DNA from 3 places in the Humibacter soli genome. Region 1 is predicted to be linked to each of the others. Evidence: predicted binding sites of a transcription regulator. Region 1 holds the regulator's gene; each other region holds the start of a gene.
What was found. The regulator LexA, encoded in region 1, represses DNA repair genes until DNA is damaged. The targets are predictions, from matches to a motif close to TCGAACANNTGTTCGA.
Positions count from the first base shown of each region.

Region 2: a site for LexA is predicted at 927-942, ahead of ACYVDN_RS03705 (HNH endonuclease signature motif containing protein). Genes of this name have one in related genera too.
Region 3: a site for LexA is predicted at 3,225-3,240, ahead of ACYVDN_RS00195 (intein-containing Rv2578c family radical SAM protein). Genes of this name have one in related genera too.

Region 1 covers NZ_BAAGYX010000001.1:504,151-510,069, forward strand. The annotation lists gene metE (5-methyltetrahydropteroyltriglutamate--homocysteine S-methyltransferase) at 1-308, shown strand, start outside; gene ACYVDN_RS02260 (AAA family ATPase) at 394-915, opposite strand; gene lexA (transcriptional repressor LexA) at 930-1,649, opposite strand; gene ACYVDN_RS02270 (LysM peptidoglycan-binding domain-containing protein) at 1,882-2,244, shown strand; gene ACYVDN_RS02275 (histidinol-phosphate transaminase) at 2,380-3,459, shown strand; gene hisB (imidazoleglycerol-phosphate dehydratase) at 3,686-4,288, shown strand; gene hisH (imidazole glycerol phosphate synthase subunit HisH) at 4,327-4,989, shown strand; gene priA (1-(5-phosphoribosyl)-5-[(5-phosphoribosylamino)methylideneamino] imidazole-4-carboxamide isomerase) at 5,035-5,781, shown strand; gene ACYVDN_RS02295 (SseB family protein) at 5,765-5,919, shown strand, end outside.
Region 2 covers NZ_BAAGYX010000001.1:791,250-797,168, forward strand. The annotation lists gene ACYVDN_RS03695 (carbohydrate ABC transporter permease) at 1-248, opposite strand, end outside; gene ACYVDN_RS03700 (hypothetical protein) at 305-883, opposite strand; gene ACYVDN_RS03705 (HNH endonuclease signature motif containing protein) at 1,099-2,448, shown strand; gene ACYVDN_RS03710 (COX15/CtaA family protein) at 2,492-3,502, opposite strand; gene ACYVDN_RS03715 (protoheme IX farnesyltransferase) at 3,505-4,425, opposite strand; gene tkt (transketolase) at 4,732-5,919, shown strand, end outside.
Region 3 covers NZ_BAAGYX010000001.1:38,734-44,652, reverse strand. The annotation lists gene ACYVDN_RS00200 (sensor histidine kinase) at 1-967, opposite strand, end outside; gene ACYVDN_RS00195 (intein-containing Rv2578c family radical SAM protein) at 1,078-3,216, opposite strand; gene ACYVDN_RS00190 (lamin tail domain-containing protein) at 3,358-5,799, opposite strand; gene ACYVDN_RS00185 (ABC-F family ATP-binding cassette domain-containing protein) at 5,867-5,919, opposite strand, start outside.

The DNA.
Region 1 (5,919 bases):
GCAACCTCGACGCCGACGTGACGAGCATCGAGGCGGCGCGCAGCCGCATGGAGGTCGTCGACGACATCAAGGCCAGCGGATTCGACCACGGCATCGGGCCGGGTGTGTACGACATCCACTCGCCCCGCGTGCCGTCGGTCGCCGAGGTGACCGACCTGATCGACAAGGCACTCTCGGGCATCCCGGAGCGTCAGGTGTGGATCAATCCGGACTGCGGCCTGAAGACCCGTGGCTACGACGAGACCGTGGCATCGCTGAAGAACATCATCGAGGCGACGCGCACGGTGCGTGCGAGGCAGACCGCCTAGTGCCGCACCACCTGAGGCCTTTCCGGGTCTCGTGCTGCAACAGGTGCGGAGCGAGGCCCGGAACAGGACCGTTGAGACGGAGCGGTCAGGATGTCGCGCGCTCCGTGATGCGCTCGGTGACCTCGGCTGGCGAAAGCAGGCCGGTGTCGAGCACCAGGTCGTGCGGGATCGCGGCGTCGTCCAGTGCGGCGTCGAGCTCGGGATGACGTGCGAGGTGCCAGCGGAGCCCATCCGGGTCATCCTCATGACGTCGATGCAAACGTTCAGCGACCAGCGCGGGGTCGGCGATCAGGCGCACGAAGAGGGCGCGGGATGCCCCAAGGGCGTCGGCGTAGCGAGGTATCTCGACGGCGGATTCGATGACGCCAGCAGTGACGATCACCCGTACTCCGTCGGCCCGATAGTTCGCCGCCACGGAGCGGAGATTGCTCAACGCCAGCTCGTTCTGCCACGGATCCTCGGGCAGTGACGGTCGTCGCCGGCGGAGCGCATCGACATCGATGAACGCTGAGACGAATCCGCGCTCGGCCAGTGCGTCTGCCACTGCCTCGGCGACCGTGGTCTTTCCGACGCCGACCGAGCCGTTCAGAAAGATGGCGTCGTACATCCGTCGCGCCGGGATCAGACCGTGCGCAGCACCGCGACCACCTTGCCGACGACCTCGGCGAAGTCGCCGAGGATCGGCTCGTAGGCGGAGTTGCGGGGGAGAAGCCAGGTGTGGCCGTCGCGCTGCCTGAAGACCTTCACCGTCGCCTCGCCGTCGAGCATGGCGGCGACGATGTCGCCGTTCTCCGCCGTCTTCTGTTGCCGAACGACCACCCAGTCGCCGTCGCAGATGGCCGCGTCGATCATCGACTCGCCCTGCACCTTCAGCATGAAGAGCTCGCCGTTGCCGACGAGCTGACGGGGGAGAGGGAAGACCTCTTCGATCTGTTGCTCGGCGGTGATCGGCACCCCGGCGGCGATACGGCCGACGAGCGGCACCATCGTGGCGTCGCCCACCGGAACGGAGGTCTCGAAGTCGGCAGCATCCGATCTGCCCGTTGCCGCCGGCAGGTCGATGAGCACTTCGAGGGCACGGGGACGGTTGGGGTCGCGGCGAAGGTAGCCGCTGAGCTCGAGCTGGTTCAGCTGGTGAGCCACGCTGGAGAGCGAGGCGAGGTTCACGGCATCGCCGATCTCGCGCATGCTCGGCGGATATCCGCGCTTGCTGACGGAGCTCTGGATCACCTCGAGAATGGCGCGCTGCTTCTCGCTGAGGTTCTTGCGGCGGCGCGTGCGCGGCTTCTCCGCGGCGGTGCGCGTCGTGCGCGGGCTTCCGGTGCCCTCGGTCTCGCTCACGTGCTCGTCCTCTCGTTTCACTGCGGTTCGAGCACCTGCTCGCCCGAATGTCGGTGGTGGGTGATTCAGTTCCTACGTGACGATCGAAACTCTATCTGGCAAACGGCCCGAATCGGCCGCTTTGTTCGAGCGTGTTGACGATCAGTCGCACCCAAATACGAACATAGCCTTGAAATACGTCGAAATCGAAGATAGATTCGGAACACGAGTTCGATTCTCAGGAGGAGAAGCCATGACAACCATCGGGGTTGCTATGCATCGCACCGGCATGACGCGAGTGCGCACCCGCCTGACCCGCCGTGGTCGCGTCGTTCTCGCAGCACTCGTCGTGCTGCCCGCCCTGGTCGTCGGAGGTGTCGTCGCCGCGAACAATGCGGCAGAGGCGGGCACGAACTCCTCCTACTCGGCGTCGTTCCGTCACATCACGGTGCAGCCAGGAGACTCGCTCTGGTCGATAGCCCGTCGCATCTCGCCGGCGAGCGATCCGCGCGATGTGATCGGCGCCATCATCGACCTCAACGGGTTGTCCTCCAGCGTCGTGCAGGCTGGTCAGAGGCTGGCCATTCCGCACCAGTACGACAGCACCTCGCACTGACGGTGACGCCCGGTCGACCATGGTGTCGCACGGGCAAGCATGGTAGCGCGTGGGTGGGCATGGCGTAGCCCGTCGGCTTTCGCGTCACCCTTTAGCCGCGTCGGCCCATGGCCGCGTCGCCCCTAGCATTGACGGGTGACTTCGTTCTCCGACCTTCCGATCCGCGACGATCTGCGCGGAAAGACTCCTTACGGCGCGCCGCAGGCTCCTGTGCCGGTGGCGCTGAACGTGAACGAGAACACGCATCCGATCCCCGACGACGTTGTAGCCGACGTACTGGCATCGGTCGCCGAGGCTTTGAAGGAGGCGAACCGGTACCCCGATCGCGAGTTCACGGAACTCCGCGAGTCACTTGCCGGGTACCTGGGCCACGGGCTCGACGCATCGAACATCTGGGCGGCGAACGGATCGAACGAGGTGCTGCAGCAGATCCTGCAGGCCTTCGGGGGACCTGGGCGCACCGCGCTCGGCTTCGCCCCCACCTATTCGATGTATCCGCTCCTCGCATCCGGAACGGGAACGGGCTGGATCGCCGCGGATCGTGACGCAGACTTCGTCGTCACCCAGGAGCACGCGGCACGCGTCGTCTCCGAGAGGCGGCCAGATGTGGTCATCCTGTGCGCTCCCAACAACCCGACGGGCACACCGCTGGGTCTCGATGTCGTCGAGGCCGTGTACGACGCTACCCCGGGCATCGTGGTCGTCGACGAGGCCTACGCGGAGTTCATGCCTCAGGATGCCCCGAGCGCGCTGACTCTGCTGCCCGGTCGCGAGCGACTGATCGTGTCGCGCACCATGAGCAAGGCGTTTGCATTCGCCGGGGTGCGCCTCGGCTACCTCGCCGCCGACCCGGCCGTCGCCGACGCCTTGCGCCTCGTGCGCCTTCCGTACCACCTCTCCGCTCTCACCCAAGCGGCCGCGATCGCCGCACTCCGTCACGCCGGCGAGATGCTCGCGACCGTGCACGACATCGTGGAGCAGCGCGATCGCATCTCGGCGGTGCTCGCCGCGCTCGGGTACACGGTGCACGACTCCGGCAGCAACTTCGTGCTGTTCGGCGGGGTGGATGACCCGCACGCGTTGTTCCTCGCGCTCAAGGAGCGCGGCATCCTCATCCGTGACGTCGGCATTCCGAACCACCTCCGCGTGAGTGCAGGCACAGTGGAGGAGACCGGCATCTTCCTGGACGCGATGGCGGAGCTCGCCCGACCGTGACCCGTCTCGCCCGAGCGTGACCCGTCCCTCCTCTCCTTCGCGAGACTGCGCGTCTGCGCCGAGAATGCGGGTAGCGCCGGCCGCGGTGGCGTGGGCGTGCAGTCTCGAGGAATGGTCGCGGCCGGCATCGCCGATATCGTCGCTGCGCGGCTCACCGGCTCAATCGGGTCGGCTACCGGAGCGAGCTCCCGCAGCGCTCCCCTCAATCGCCGATAAACTCGGTCGCATGAGCAACCGCACCGCCAGCATCCGCCGGGAAACCAGCGAATCGAGCATCGAGCTGTCGCTCGACCTCGACGGAACGGGACGCAGCAGCATCCACACCACTGTGCCGTTCTACGACCACCTGCTGACGGCTTTCGCCAAGCACTCGCTTACCGACCTCACCGTTCGGGCCAAGGGCGACATCGAGATCGACGTGCACCACACGGTCGAGGATGTCGGCATCGTGCTCGGCCAGGCGATCAAGCAGGCGCTCGGTGACAAGAGCGGCATCGCGCGCTTCGGCGATGCGACGGTTCCGCTCGACGAGGCGCTCGTTCACGCCGTCGTCGACATCTCTGGTCGCCCGTACCTCGTGCACACGGGGGAGCCGGCCGGCTTCGAGCACCACCTCATCGGTGGTCACTTCACCGGTTCGATGGTTCGCCACGTCTTCGAGGCGATCGCATTCAACGCCGCGCTGACCGTGCACGTGCGCGTGCTCGGCGGACGCGACCCGCATCACATCGCTGAGGCAGAGTTCAAGGCCTTCGCGCGCGCGTTCCGTCAGGCGAAGGCGCTCGACCCGCAGGTCGAGGGCATCCCGTCGACGAAGGGCGCCCTGTGACCGACGGCGTGACCGACGGCGCTCTCGAGAGCAGTGGGATGACCGGCCGGAAGCCGAACGCACCGTCCGTCGTCGTGCTCGACTACGGGTCGGGCAACGTGCACTCAGCCGCGAAGGCCCTCGAGGCGGTCGGCGCAAGGGTGACGCTCACCGCGGACCGCGGCGCTGCGCAGGACGCCGACGGACTCGTCGTCCCCGGCGTGGGAGCCTTCGAGGCGGTCGTCGACCAGCTGAAGGCCGTACGCGGACACGAGATCATCGACCGTCGTCTCGCGGGCGGCATGCCGGTGCTCGGCATCTGCGTGGGAATGCAGGTGCTCTTCGAGCACGGCGTCGAACATGGTCGAGACACCGAGGGCCTCGGCGAATGGCCGGGCACCGTCGAGCGGCTGAAGGCCGACGTGCTGCCGCACATGGGCTGGAACACCGTGGACGCCCCTGCCGGCTCTGTTCTGTTCGACGGCGTTCGCGACGAGCGCTTCTACTTCGTGCACTCGTACGCGGCGCAGAACTGGGAGCTTCCGGCATCCGACACGTTCGCCCCCGCGAAGCTGACGTGGGCCGATCACGGCGGGCGCTTCCTCGCCGCCGTCGAGAACGGTCCCCTGTCTGCAACCCAGTTCCACCCCGAGAAGTCCGGTCAGGCCGGCATGCGACTACTGCGCAACTGGGTGCAGAGCCTGCCGTCACGCGCGTCCTGAGCCGACCCGACCTCGTTCCGTCCACCACGAAGGATCCATGCTGCGATGACCACTATCAGCGACACCCCGAAGCTCGAGCTGCTCCCCGCGGTCGACATCGCCGACGGCAAGGCTGTTCGCCTGACGCAGGGCGAGGCGGGCAGCGAGACGAGCTACGGTGATCCGGTCGACGCGGCGCACGAGTGGATCGAGCAGGGTGCACGCTGGATCCACCTGGTCGACCTCGACGCCGCGTTCGGTCGCGGACACAACCGCGAGGTGCTGAAGGCCGTGCTGCACGGCACTCACGGTGTCAACGTCGAGCTCTCCGGGGGAATCCGCGACGACGAGTCGCTCGAGCGTGCCCTCGACCTCGGTGCGAAGCGGGTCAACCTCGGAACGGCCGCACTGGAGAACCCGGAGTGGGCCGCGGACGCCATCGCCCGATTCGGCGAGGCGATCGCCGTCGGGCTCGACGTGCGCGGCACGACCCTGGCGGCCAGGGGATGGACGCGCGACGGCGGCGACCTGTGGGAGGTGCTCGCCAGGCTCGAAGACGCCGGCTGCGCCAGATACGTCGTGACAGACGTCACCAAGGACGGCACCCTGCGCGGTCCGAACCTCGACCTCCTGAGGCAGGTCACCGAGCGCACGGACCGGCCGGTAGTGGCGTCCGGGGGAATCTCGAGCCTCGACGACATCGCCGCACTGCGTGAGCTCGTGCCGCTCGGGGTCGAAGGCGCGATCGTCGGCAAGGCGCTCTACTCGAGCGCTTTCACCCTCGCCGAGGCACTGGATGTCGCAGGGTTCTGACGACCACGGCCACCTCTTCGGGTCGAGCGACAGCGCCGACTCGGCCGGACAGCCGTGGCAGGGTAGACGGTTCGAGCAGAGCGCCGCGTCGTCGGACGATGGTTCGGCCGACCCGGCTCTGATCGCCGCCTTGACGGC
Region 2 (5,919 bases), 290 kb from region 1:
GCGGCCGGAGCGGCGATCGCGATGGCGACGACGGTGGTCGACGTTGCGACCAGCAGGCTGTTGCCCAGCCAGGTGAGCGCGGGCGTGTTCTGGAACGTCGCGATGAGCCCCGCGAGCGGTCCCCCTGGCGCTCCGGGGTATGCGGGCCGGAACGCGGCCGCGATCGTCGGCCAGAGCGGCACCGTGACGAGGGCGCAGATCAGGATGAGCGCGAGCGTCCTCGCTGCGGTGCCGATGCTGGTGCTCATCGGGGTCCACTCTGTCAGCGGGCCGGCGCGACGCCAAAACGGCGGGGTGCGGGCGTCTAGGTGAGGGTGCTTCCAGGACGCGAATGCCTGAGCAGGTTGTCTCGACGCGCCAGTGCTTCGGGCGAGTTCAGATCGTCCGCGCCGCGGCTCCCACCCGAACTTGCGAAGACTCCACGTTTGACCGGAACGCGATCCGAATCGCGGACCTCCGGCGGCACGTCGGTGGGCCACGCCTCGATCGCGTATCGCTCACCGTCCGGATGGTCGACCACGAGATCCCAGATGGCGTCATCACGGGTTCGATGGATACGGATGCGTACCCACCCCGGCCGAATCTCGTAGGTGTCGCCCAGATCGGCAGGTCCGTTTACCCTCAACCTTCCGCTCGGCACGTTGAGGGTTGCTTCCCCGGTCTCATCCCATTCGCCCACGACATCGTCGATCGGAGGCCCGTCGAGGACGATGACGGGAATCTCTAGTTCGCCGAGGGCAATGCCGGTGAAGACCCTCAGCTCTCGCTCGCGCGACCCGAGGAACCAGTTCGCTCCGTCCGGCTCTACGGCGGCGTAATTCGGTGTCGGGTCGTCTGCGTCGACGACCGAGAAGAAATGCCATTCGACGAAGACGGTGCCCACGCTCGAAGCATAGGTCGGCCGTGCCCGGCGATGCATCTTGAGCTCGAACAGATCATCGATTCGAATCGTCCACGGTGTCGATAACTGTCGAAGAAATGTCGGTGGCTGCTGGCAGGATCGGAGACATGAACAGCCCGCTATCCCATCTGTCGAGAGACTTCGACGCGGTGTGCGCGGTGTGGTCCGCGGCCACCGGTATTCGAGGGGCGGCGGGTATGAACGATCCTGGTGAGCCGTATGCAGCAGCCGTCGTCGCGGGGATGTCAGATGGCGAGTTGCTCGCAACGACGGATACGTTGGCCCGACTCGTGCGCGATGCGCAGGCGTTGCTCGCGCGGGTGGCAGCTGAGGTGGCCAAGCGCTCCCCCGTTGAACTCGGACGTGACGGGCTCGCGAAGAAGCGCGGATTCATGAACCCGGCTCAGCTGATCGCAGCCTCGACAGGCGGCCGGGCGTCCGAAGCGGCTCGACTGATCACCGTCGGCACCGAGACGTCGCCACGACGAGGGCTGACCGGCGAACAGCTTCCGGCGCAGCATCCTCACGTGGCGGCAGCACTGGCTGCCGGGGTCATCAGTATCGACGCGGCGGCGGCGATCACGACAATGCTTCGCAGGGTTGCGCCACGCGCCGACTCGGCGCACGCCGATCGCATCGAGAAGGTACTCGCAGAGCGCGCAGCCGAACTACCCTTCGATCTTCTGCTTCGTATCATCCGAGAAGCCGAAGCTCGACTCGACCAGGATGGCGTCGAACCACGCGAGGCCGAGCAACGGGCGGACCGCTCGCTGACCATCCGCAACGATGTGAACGGCATGATCCGTCTGATCGCCAGGCTCGATCCCGCGACCGCAGCGCCGGTGAGGGCGGCGATCGAGGCGATCGTGACCCACGACATTCGTGCGGCGCGGAAGCGTGTCGACGAGCCCGACGGCGCAGCGATCGACAGCTCCGTGATCGACGGCTCCGTGATCGATGACGCCCGAAGCATGCCGCAGATGCAGGCAGACGCATTGGCGATGATCGCGAGGCACGCCCTCGGGTGTGAGCGGGTACCGACGACAGGTTCGACCGCGATGGTGGTGCGGGTGGATCTCTCCGCTCTGACGGAGGGTCTCGGTCACGGCACCGTCGACGGTCTCGATCACCCCCTCTCAGCGGGAACGATCCGTCGCCTGGCCGCTTCGGCCGACATCATCCCCGCAGTCTTGGGTACCGAGAGCCTTCCGCTCGACCTCGGGCGGACTGCGCGTGGGTTCAGCGTGGCGCAACGCATCGCGCTGTCCGAGCGAGACGGCGGATGCGCGTGCTGTGGCCTTTCGGTCGCGTACACCGAAGCGCACCACATCAAGTGGTGGATGCGTGATGCGGGGCCGACAGATCTGAACAACGGGGTGCTGCTGTGTCCACCGTGCCATGCACGGATACATCAAGACGACTGGGCTATCCGCGTGGTCGATGGCGAAGTCTGGTTCATCCCGCCACCCGACGTCGATGCGTCACGAACGCCCCGCCTCGGTGGTCGGGCTCGGTTCGAGCTGCCGAAGGCCCTACATGCTGCATGAAGAACGGAGACCAGCGGATCGGCTTGGGGTGGATCAGCCGAGCTCAGCTGGCGCGTCCCGCCAGCGACTCGGACGAGGGCGCCGACGCACGAGATGCCGATGACTCAGCATTGGCCGGCGTGGTGTGCACGCTCGGGAAGAGCCCGGGATTCACGTCGAGCAGCACCCGAAGCACACCGACCCAGACGAGTGCGGCGAGCAGCAGGTGGATGGCCACGAGCAGCTCGGGCAACGCGGTGAGCGCCTGCACGGTCCCGACGATGCCCTGCACGAGCACGACTCCGAGGAACACGAGAGTGCGCATGAGCGGCAGCGTCGCACGCGACCGCCACAGCACGACGACGAGGGCGATCGCCACGACGAGGGTCGCGACACCGAGCGTCGCGTGCACGACGGTGATGTCGATCCAGTCGAAGCCCATGCGCGGCACATCCGCCGAATCACCGGAGTGCGGCCCCGACCCGGAGACCAGCGTGCCGGCAACGATGAGAACGGCTGTGAGGGACGCGAGCGTCCAGCTCAGAGCCCTTGCAGCCTTCGTGATGCGCGCGAGGGACTCGGCGGTGACCGCCTTCTCGTGCACACGGTGCCAGGTCAGCGTCGACGTGGTGAGCAGGGCCATCGCCATCAGGAAGTGGAAGGCGACGACATACGGGTTCAGCCCCGTCCACACGCTGATTCCACCCGCGATCGCGTTGGCGACGACGAGCCAGAACTGCGACCAGGCAAGACGCGTGATGCTGCGAACACGCGGCTTCTGCAGACGCGCGGCGATGATCACCCATGCGACCGCAAGGCACAGGACGGTCGTGAGCATGCGGTTCGAGAACTCGATGACAGCGTGGACCCCGAGGGCGGGCGTCGGTGCGAGGGAGCTGGCATCGCAGGTGGGCCAGGTGGGGCATCCGAGTCCTGAGCCCGTCACGCGCACGATGCCGCCGCCGAGCACGATCAGGATGCTCACGATGAGCGATGCCGTCGTCGCCCATCGCAGGGAACGCGGCGAAAGGGTGTAGCGGTCGGCGAGCCAGCCGAGGGGGGTGCGCAGAGCCATGACTAGAACGGGAGGAGCGGGTCGATGGCGATCGCGAGGAACAGCACCGACAGGTAGGTGATCGAGCCGTGGAAGACGCGCATCGGCGACGGGTTCTCGTGACGGATGGCCAACGAGTACAGCCGGTGCGTCTCGTAGATGAACCAGATGCCGGCGACCAGCGCGGTGAGCGTGTACACGAGCCCCATGTGCGCGACAGGGATGAGCAGCAGCGAGCACGCCACCGTCGCCCACGCGTAGAGGATGACCTGCAGACCAACGGCCGCACGACCCCGCGTCACGCCCAGCATCGGTACGCCGACGGACTTGTAGTCATCGCGGTACTTCATCGAGAGCGGCCAGTAGTGCGGCGGAGTCCACAGGAACACGACACCGAACAGGATGAACGGGGTCCAATCGAGCGACCCGGTGACGGCTGCCCACCCGATCAGCACGGGGAAGCATCCGGCGATTCCGCCCCAGATGATGTTCTGCTGCGTGCGGCGCTTGAGCCACAGCGTGTAGACGAAGACGTAGAAGAGGATGGCGCCCACCGACAGCAGAGCGGCCAGCCAGTTGGTCGTGAGGTAGAGCCACACGGTCGACGCGACGGCCAGCGTCCACGAGAAGACGTAGGCCTCACGAGGAGTGAGCTCACCGGTGACGAGCGGGCGGTTCTTCGTGCGCGCCATCACCTTGTCGATGTCGCGGTCGATGTAGCAGTTGAACGCAGCCGCGGATCCGGCGCTCATCGCACCGCCGATGACCGTCGCCGCAATGAGCCAGAGGTTCGGCACGCCGCCCTGCGCCAGGAACATCACCGGGATGGTCGTGACGAGCAGAAGCTCCATGACCCTGGGCTTCGTCAGTGCGACATATGCGGCGAACTTTCGCCGGAACCCGATCCTCGCCCGGGAGACCCGGCTCTCAACCGCTACGCCCATCGCTCCTCAATCACGTGACAACCCGCATTCGAGTCTAGGTCATGCGTTGAGGGTGGGATGTCGTGCCGATTGTGGACTCCGCACAGCGAACGACGGCCCCGCGACCCTCGAATCTGGCAATCTCCCTATACTTGGCAGTGCTCGCCCATCGATGCACTGCCCTGCTTCCGGCTCCGTCGGAGACGTCGGGTGAGGTGCATGGGTGCCGACGACGTCAGGGGCGCGCGCACTACCTCTCAAGCGGTGCGGGTCCGTTCGCCGGGTCCCGTGAACCGAATCGAAGCACTCAAGAAGGGTCAGTCTCAAGTGGCAGCACTGCAGTGGGATCCCATTGACAACAAGGCCGTCGACACCGCGCGAGTTCTCGCGGCGGATGCCGTGGAGAAGGTGGGCAACGGGCATCCCGGCACAGCGATGAGCCTGGCTCCTGCCGCCTACCTCCTGTTCCAGCGCGTGATGCGCCGCGACCCGAAGGATCAGCACTGGCTCGGCCGCGACCGCTTCGTGCTCTCGGCGGGCCACAGCTCGTTGACCCAGTACGTTCAGCTCTACCTCGGCGGCTACGGCCTCGAGCTCGACGACCTCAAGGCGCTCCGCACCTGGGGCTCGCTGACGCCCGGCCACCCCGAGTACCGCCACACGGACGGCGTCGAGATCACCACGGGACCGCTCGGCCAGGGACTCTCTTCCGCCGTCGGCTTCGCCTACGCCAGCCGCTACGAGCGCGGCCTGTTCGACCCCGACGCGGGGCCGGGCACGAGCCCGTTCGACCACTTCGTCTACGTGATCGCCAGCGACGGCGACCTCGAAGAGGGCATCACCTCGGAGGCGTCGTCGCTCGCCGGCCACCAGGAGCTCGGCAACCTCGTCGTCATCTACGACAGCAACCAGATCTCCATCGAGGACGACACGAACATCGCCTTCACCGAGGATGTGAAGGCCCGCTACGAGGCCTACCACTGGCACGTGCAGGTCGTCGACTGGAAGAAGACCGGCCAATACGTGGAAGACGTGCAGGAGCTCTTCGAGGCGATCGAGGCAGCCAAGGCCGTCACCGACAAGCCGTCGATGATCATCCTCAAGACGATCATCGGATGGCCCAGCCCGAAGAAGCAGAACACGGGCAAGATCCACGGCTCGGCGCTCGGCGCCGACGAGCTTCGCGCCGTCAAGGAGGTGCTCGGCTTCGACCCGGAGCAGACCTTCGAGGTCGCCGACGAGGTCATCGAGCACACCCGCAAGGCCATCGAGCGCGGAGCAGAAGAGCGCGCAGAGTGGCAGGTCGGCTTCGAGGCATGGGCCGAGGCCAACCCGGAGCGCAAGGCACTGCTCGACCGACTGCTCACCGGAGAGCTGCCCGAGGGCGTCGAAGACGCTCTCCCCGTCTTCGAAGCCGGCAAGGACGTGTCGACTCGCGCAGCAGGCGGCAAGGTGTTGAACGCCATCGCCCCTGTCGTCCCCGAGCTGTGGGGCGGCTCCGCCGACCTCGCGGAG
Region 3 (5,919 bases), 470 kb from region 1:
TGGATTGCCCCGAGTGATTGAGCACGTTGACCAGGCACTGTCGGGCCGCAAGCCCGAGCGCGCGCCTGACTTCAGGCGGCAACTCCGCGTACGCCCGGCGGTCTCCCGTCACGTCGACGACGAGGCCGGAGTCCCGCGCGTGATCGATGGCCCGTGCGAGCTCGCTCTCGCGCCATTCGGTGCGATCGCTTACGTTGCGGCGTTCCTGAGCGCGATGAGGACCGGTGGTCCAGTGACGGATGTCGGACTCGAGCCGCTCACGCAGCTTCGGCGCCAGCGGCCCGGGCTGCGCCGTCGCCAATGCCGCCAGCTCGCTCAGGGTCGTGTCGTGCAGCTCAGCGCGCAACTCTGCCGCGACCTGGAGCCGTACCTCGTCGATGTGCTGCTCGCGCAAGGTCCTGAGGATCAACGCGTGCGCGCCGCGGTACCAGCCCCGCGTGACGCCGTGGAAGAGCAAGAGCGCCATGAAGAGCACGTAGGCGGTCAGTGAGACGGAGTCGAGGCGGAACTGTCTTCCGACGACCACCGAGGCCACGAACACGGCGAGGTCGCCCAGCCCATATGCAGCAGTCGCCCAGAGCACCCCGACGCGGGTGTCGTGCCCTGACCCGCCGATGAGCATGAGGGCGATCAGCGGCAGCGCGATCACGAAGAGGTTCGTGTTCGTGTACGAGGGCGTCTGTTGGAGCACGGCGACGGTATAGGCGAAGGTCGAGACACATCCGACGACGACGTAGGCGAGCATCGCAAGCTTGCTCTCCGTCACCATCACGACGATGACCAGAGCCGCCATCGGCAGCAGTATGCCGGCCGCCCACCACTGCACTCCCCCGATGAGGAAGAATCCCGGCGCCAGCACGGAGATGAAAGCCGCGCCAAGGCAGATCAGCGCCCCGACCTGCGTCGACGTCGCGATCGCACGGTTCCCGGCTTCACGTGCGACCTGTGCAGGCATCCCGAGAGACATCGACCAGATTATGGCACGACGCGGTCGCGACCCGTACCCCCTTCGTGTACCCCGATCAGGGCGGCAGGGCGGGCGACCCCGGAGAGCTCCAAGGAGGCAGCCCGCATTGCTCAGAAGAGGGTCAGGCGCTCCTCGGGGGCGACAGGCGCGGGCGGAGGCTCCGCAAGCATACGCACTCGCTCACCCTCGCCGTCACGCATCGCGTTCAGCGCTGCCGACCGGACGCCGCCCGTCACCGGGTCTTCTTCACCTCGAAGCAGTCCGTGCGCGGCGATCAGCGGTTTGATGCGAGCCGCCAGCCACGCGCGATACTCCTTCGGCGCATAGGTCTTAGTCGCATACATCGCCTCGTATTTCGGCACGAGTTCTGGATGCTCGCGCTCGAGCCACAGCATGAACCACTGCTTGACGCCCGGCTTGAGGTGCAGTGCGGTGTAGAGAACGGATGAGGCACCGGCATCCTTGGCCGCGGTCAGCGCAGCGTCGAGATGCGCTCGCGAATCGGTGAGATACGGGAGGATCGGCATCATGAACACGGAGCACTCCAGACCGTGTTCACGTACGGCGCGCACCGTCTCGAGCCTGGCCTTCGTGCTCGGAGTGCCGGGCTCTACTGATTTCTGCAGTTCGTCGTCGTAGACCGCGATGGACATGGCCAGGTCAACGGGAACGCGTGTGGCGGAATCCGCAATGAGGTCGAGGTCGCGCCGTAGCAGGGTGCCCTTGGTGAGGATGCTGAAGGGCGTTCCTGAGTCGGCGAGCGCCGAGATGATCTGCGGCATGAGCGCATAGCGTCCCTCGGCACGCTGGTACGGATCTGTGTTGGTGCCGAGCGCCACGGGATGTCTGGCCCAGCTCGGCTTGGCCAGTTCCTTGCGCAGCACCTCGGCGACGTTGACCTTCACGATGATCTCGCGGTCGAAGTCGGTCCCCATGTTGAGCTCGAGGTAGCGGTGCGTCGGGCGGGCGAAGCAGTTGTGGCTCACAACGCCGTTCGCGATGAAGTCGCCTGTCTCCGTCGTGATGTCGATCATGTCGAGATCGACGCCGAGATCTTCGATGGATGTCACGCGCAGGTCGGCATCGGATGTGATCGCAAGGCCGGCGAATTGCACCTTCCTCGAGATCGCTGGTACCACCAGATCGAAGAAACGGGAGCGCATCGCCAGCCCGCCCGTGACCCGTATACACACGACGCCGTTGTCGCGAGGGGCTTCCCGGACATACGTGATTCCGAATCGTTCGAGCGCCGTTTCGATGTGGGCAAGTATCGGCTCAGACTTGTTCGAGATACGCAGCACACCGCGCGAGCAGCTTCCCTCGGCATCGAAGACCCCAGCGAGGTAACCGCGACTCCACTCATCGCCCGCATCAGCGGGCCAGTCGATCAGAGCGCTGATCGCATCGAAGCTCCCCTGCCTGTTGCAGTGAATCGCCGCCATCTGCCGCCGCGTGGTCGTGGCGACAGCAAATGGTCGAGTAGTTGTACCGATGCCTTCCCGTGAGAGGTACTCGCGTGATCTGTCGAGCGCTTCGTCATCCGCCCGCGCGAGACGGAAGTACCGCACACGGTTGATCGTTCCGCTCCTTCGCACGTAGTCCCTGGCGATCATCCTGCCGTCACCGCGGATCATCCCGGTGAGGTATCCGCGGCGATACGCGCTGCTGTCCACATCGCCAACGCGAGCCGCCGACGCGCCTCCCATGCCGAAGCCCATGAGCGAATTGTTCGTGGTCAGATAGGGACGCCGGTGACGCCCAACCATCGAACCTGTGACGTGCTTCCACCCGCGTTCGGTCAGGAATCGGTGGTCGCCGCTCGCCACGATCTCTGTTCCGTCTGCAAGAGTCACCCGATGGGCTCGTTTGTGCGTATTCCAACGAGCGAGCACGCGAGACGAGGTGTAACGACGATGTCCGCCAGCCTGCCGAGTTCCCATCACGAGATCACCGACGCGCACCGACGCCAGTGGCTTTTGCCGGCCATCAGCCATGAGGATCAGGGTGTCCGGTGTCAGGCAGTAGGCACAGGCATGACTGCAGCCCCTATAGGGGTTGATGGTCCAGCCGAAGGGAAGGGCTCCGCCGCCACCTGGCACCTTGTTCAACGCTGATTTTGCGAGCACCTCGTGGAACGTGACACCCGCGAACTCAGGCGTGCGAACGGAGCGGACGAGGTTGTTCAGCTTGGCGAGGCCGGGCAGGGCATCCGCCTGCTCCACCGAGATCTCCTGACCGCTCCACCTCATGTCCTCATTCGAACATTTTTTCTAGTGATCGTCAAACACCAGTTAGTATTCATCGTCGACATGTCCACAGTGACATCCATGAAACAGCATCGCGGCCCTGCCCGCCGAAGCGAGAGGGCCGCGATGTGTTCGCGTTATCGGCTAGGCGTCGTTGCGACGAGCCCGCAGACGACGGGCCAGCATCAGGCCGGCGCCGAGCAGCAGCAGAGGTGCGGCGATCGCGACCCACGGCAGCGAGTCGGAACCCGTCGAGGCGAGGCTGTCATCGCTCGTCGTGCTTCCGCTCGTCGTGCCGCCCGCGGGGTCGCCAGAGCCAGCTGCAGCTGACGCCGCCGTCACGGTCACACCGGTGCTCGCGACCACCGTGGCCGGGTCGGCCGCCGTCGCGACGATGAGCGTGTGCGCACCGGGTGTCGTGTCGGCGGGAACCGTCGCGGTCAGCGTCAGGTTGCCGTCGGCGTCGGCCGCCGCGCCACCGATCGTGACCGGGTCGGAGTGCAGGATGACCGAGTACGTCGTTCCGGCATCCAACCCCGTCGCATCGATGGTGATCGTCCCGCCGGCCTGAACCGTGGACGGCGTCGCGGTCACGCTCGAGGTCGTCCCCGCAGGCGTACCCGGTCCCTGCGACCCGAGGTTCAGATCGCAGTCGATCGTGCCCGCCCACAGCGAGTGGCCGCCGTTGTTACCGTCGTCCGACCGGATGACACCCTTCTGTCCGTCGACGCAGGTCGTGTTCGGCTCGAGCGCGAAGCCCTCCAGGTTGTAGTCCGGGAGCCCGGTCGGCCGGTTGTAGATCTTGTCGACCGCGAAGGATCCGGTGTCATTGATCTTCAGCAACGTGGTGGAGCCGGCCGAGGTGTTGTCGGCGACCGCCCAGACACGCTGGGCGTCGGGGTCCCACTGAGTGTCGGCGATCGCCGGCATGCCGGTGTCGATCGCTGCGATGCGGTGGAACGTGCCGTCGCTGTTCAGGGCGTAGGCGTACAGGTGACCATTCTTCTCCAGTGCGAGGAAGTACAGCCCGTCGCCGTGCCCCGGGTAATCGGCGGGGTCATAGGCCTTGTGGGTGCTCTGGTCGACGAAGCCGTTCGTCGTGAGGTACGAGTCGGGCACCCAGGTGATCCCCTCGAATCCGAGGTTCGAGTCGGCACTGCCCGAGATGTCGATCGCGTCGGCGAGGTCGCCGGTCAGGACCCACTGCGTGGTCGGGTGCAGCACGACGCCCTGCTCGTTCGGGTCGACGCGCAGCACACTGTCGAGCGGAACGCCGCTCGCGGTGTTGTCGCGCTCGGTCGTCACGTAGAGGTAGCCATCCGGTCCGACGCTGATGCCCTCGGCATCCGGCTGCCCGCTGCCGCTCGGGAACACGATGTCCTTGCCGCTGCTCCAACCGTTGGTGGCGTCGGGGACCCACAGGTCGCCATCCTTCACGAGGCGGTAGATGTGGCTCTTGTTCTTCGCCGCCCACATCACGTTCGGGGTCGCCGGGTCGATGTCGAGGCCCGAGACGTCCTGACCGGAGAGCGGAGTCACGAACTCGCACTCGTTGTCAGCGACCTTCCAGTCCTGGCTGCCCGGCCACACGACGCCGCCGGGGATCGCTGGGCCGCTGCCGCTGGGAGCCTCGGTCTGGCAGGGGACCTGACCGCCGTTGTCCGGAGTGCTCGGCGGAATGATCTCGCCTGCGCATGCCGTGGCGTTGGACTCGCCGAAGCTGGACGTCGCGGTGTGAACGAAGGTGTCGGTGGCGTCGAGGCAGCTCGACCAGGTGCCGGGCTCCGCGTCGTTGTTTCCCCAGCTCACCTGGTCGACGAGTGTCGTGCCATCCGCGAGGTAGAGCCTGACGGCGTCGCCGCCGGCGCTGAGACCCTGGTTGGAGGCGAGCACGAGGTAGCCGTGTGCTGGGACGGTCGTGCCGTTGGGAGCATCGATCGGACCGGGCGTGTGCCCGCTGTCGGTCTGAGTCCACGTGGAGACGTCGATGTCGCTGTCTCCCGTATTCACCAGCTCGTAGTTGTCACTGTCGGAGCTGACCTCGTTGATCTTCACCGCCTGATACGAGATGTCGCCACCGGGGTTGCCGTCACCGGGGTTGCCGTCCCCGGGAGTGCTGGGATCAGGGTTGAGCTCATTCGGCGACGGTGCAGCCTGCTGCACGAAGTCGCCGGTGCCGTTCGGAATCCTGCCGTACGAGTCGAGGTGGAAGTCTCCCCACTCATAGGAGTCGGCCAGCGTTGTGCCGTCGGGCTCATACAGGCTCAGCAGGTCACTCTTCTTGAGTTTGAAGTCAGCGTCGTCCTCCAAGAAGACGGCACCGGGCTGGATGACCGTTCCGGAGGGAACCGTGTATGTGACCGCATTCTCTCGGCCGGTCAGCACATAGCCGGAGGCGTCGAAGGCATCCGCGCTGGTGTTGATGAGTTCGACCCAGTCGGGGGTTCCGTTGGTCTCGATCTCATTGATGCGGAGCGGGCTGGTGCTCTCGGTGGCCGATGCGGCTGCCGGGACGGCGAGTAACCCGGCGAGCACAAGGGCCGGGCCTGCTGTGAGGGCGAGTAAACCTGAGAATCTTTTCAGCACGCGCCCACCGTGGCGGCACCGGGCGAACGGTGGCCGACACGATGGGAACGGGAAGGTTAACGGACGCTCAGGGCAACCGCAGTTCGTCTCCTGACCACCTGCGACGCAGCCAGCGATCGT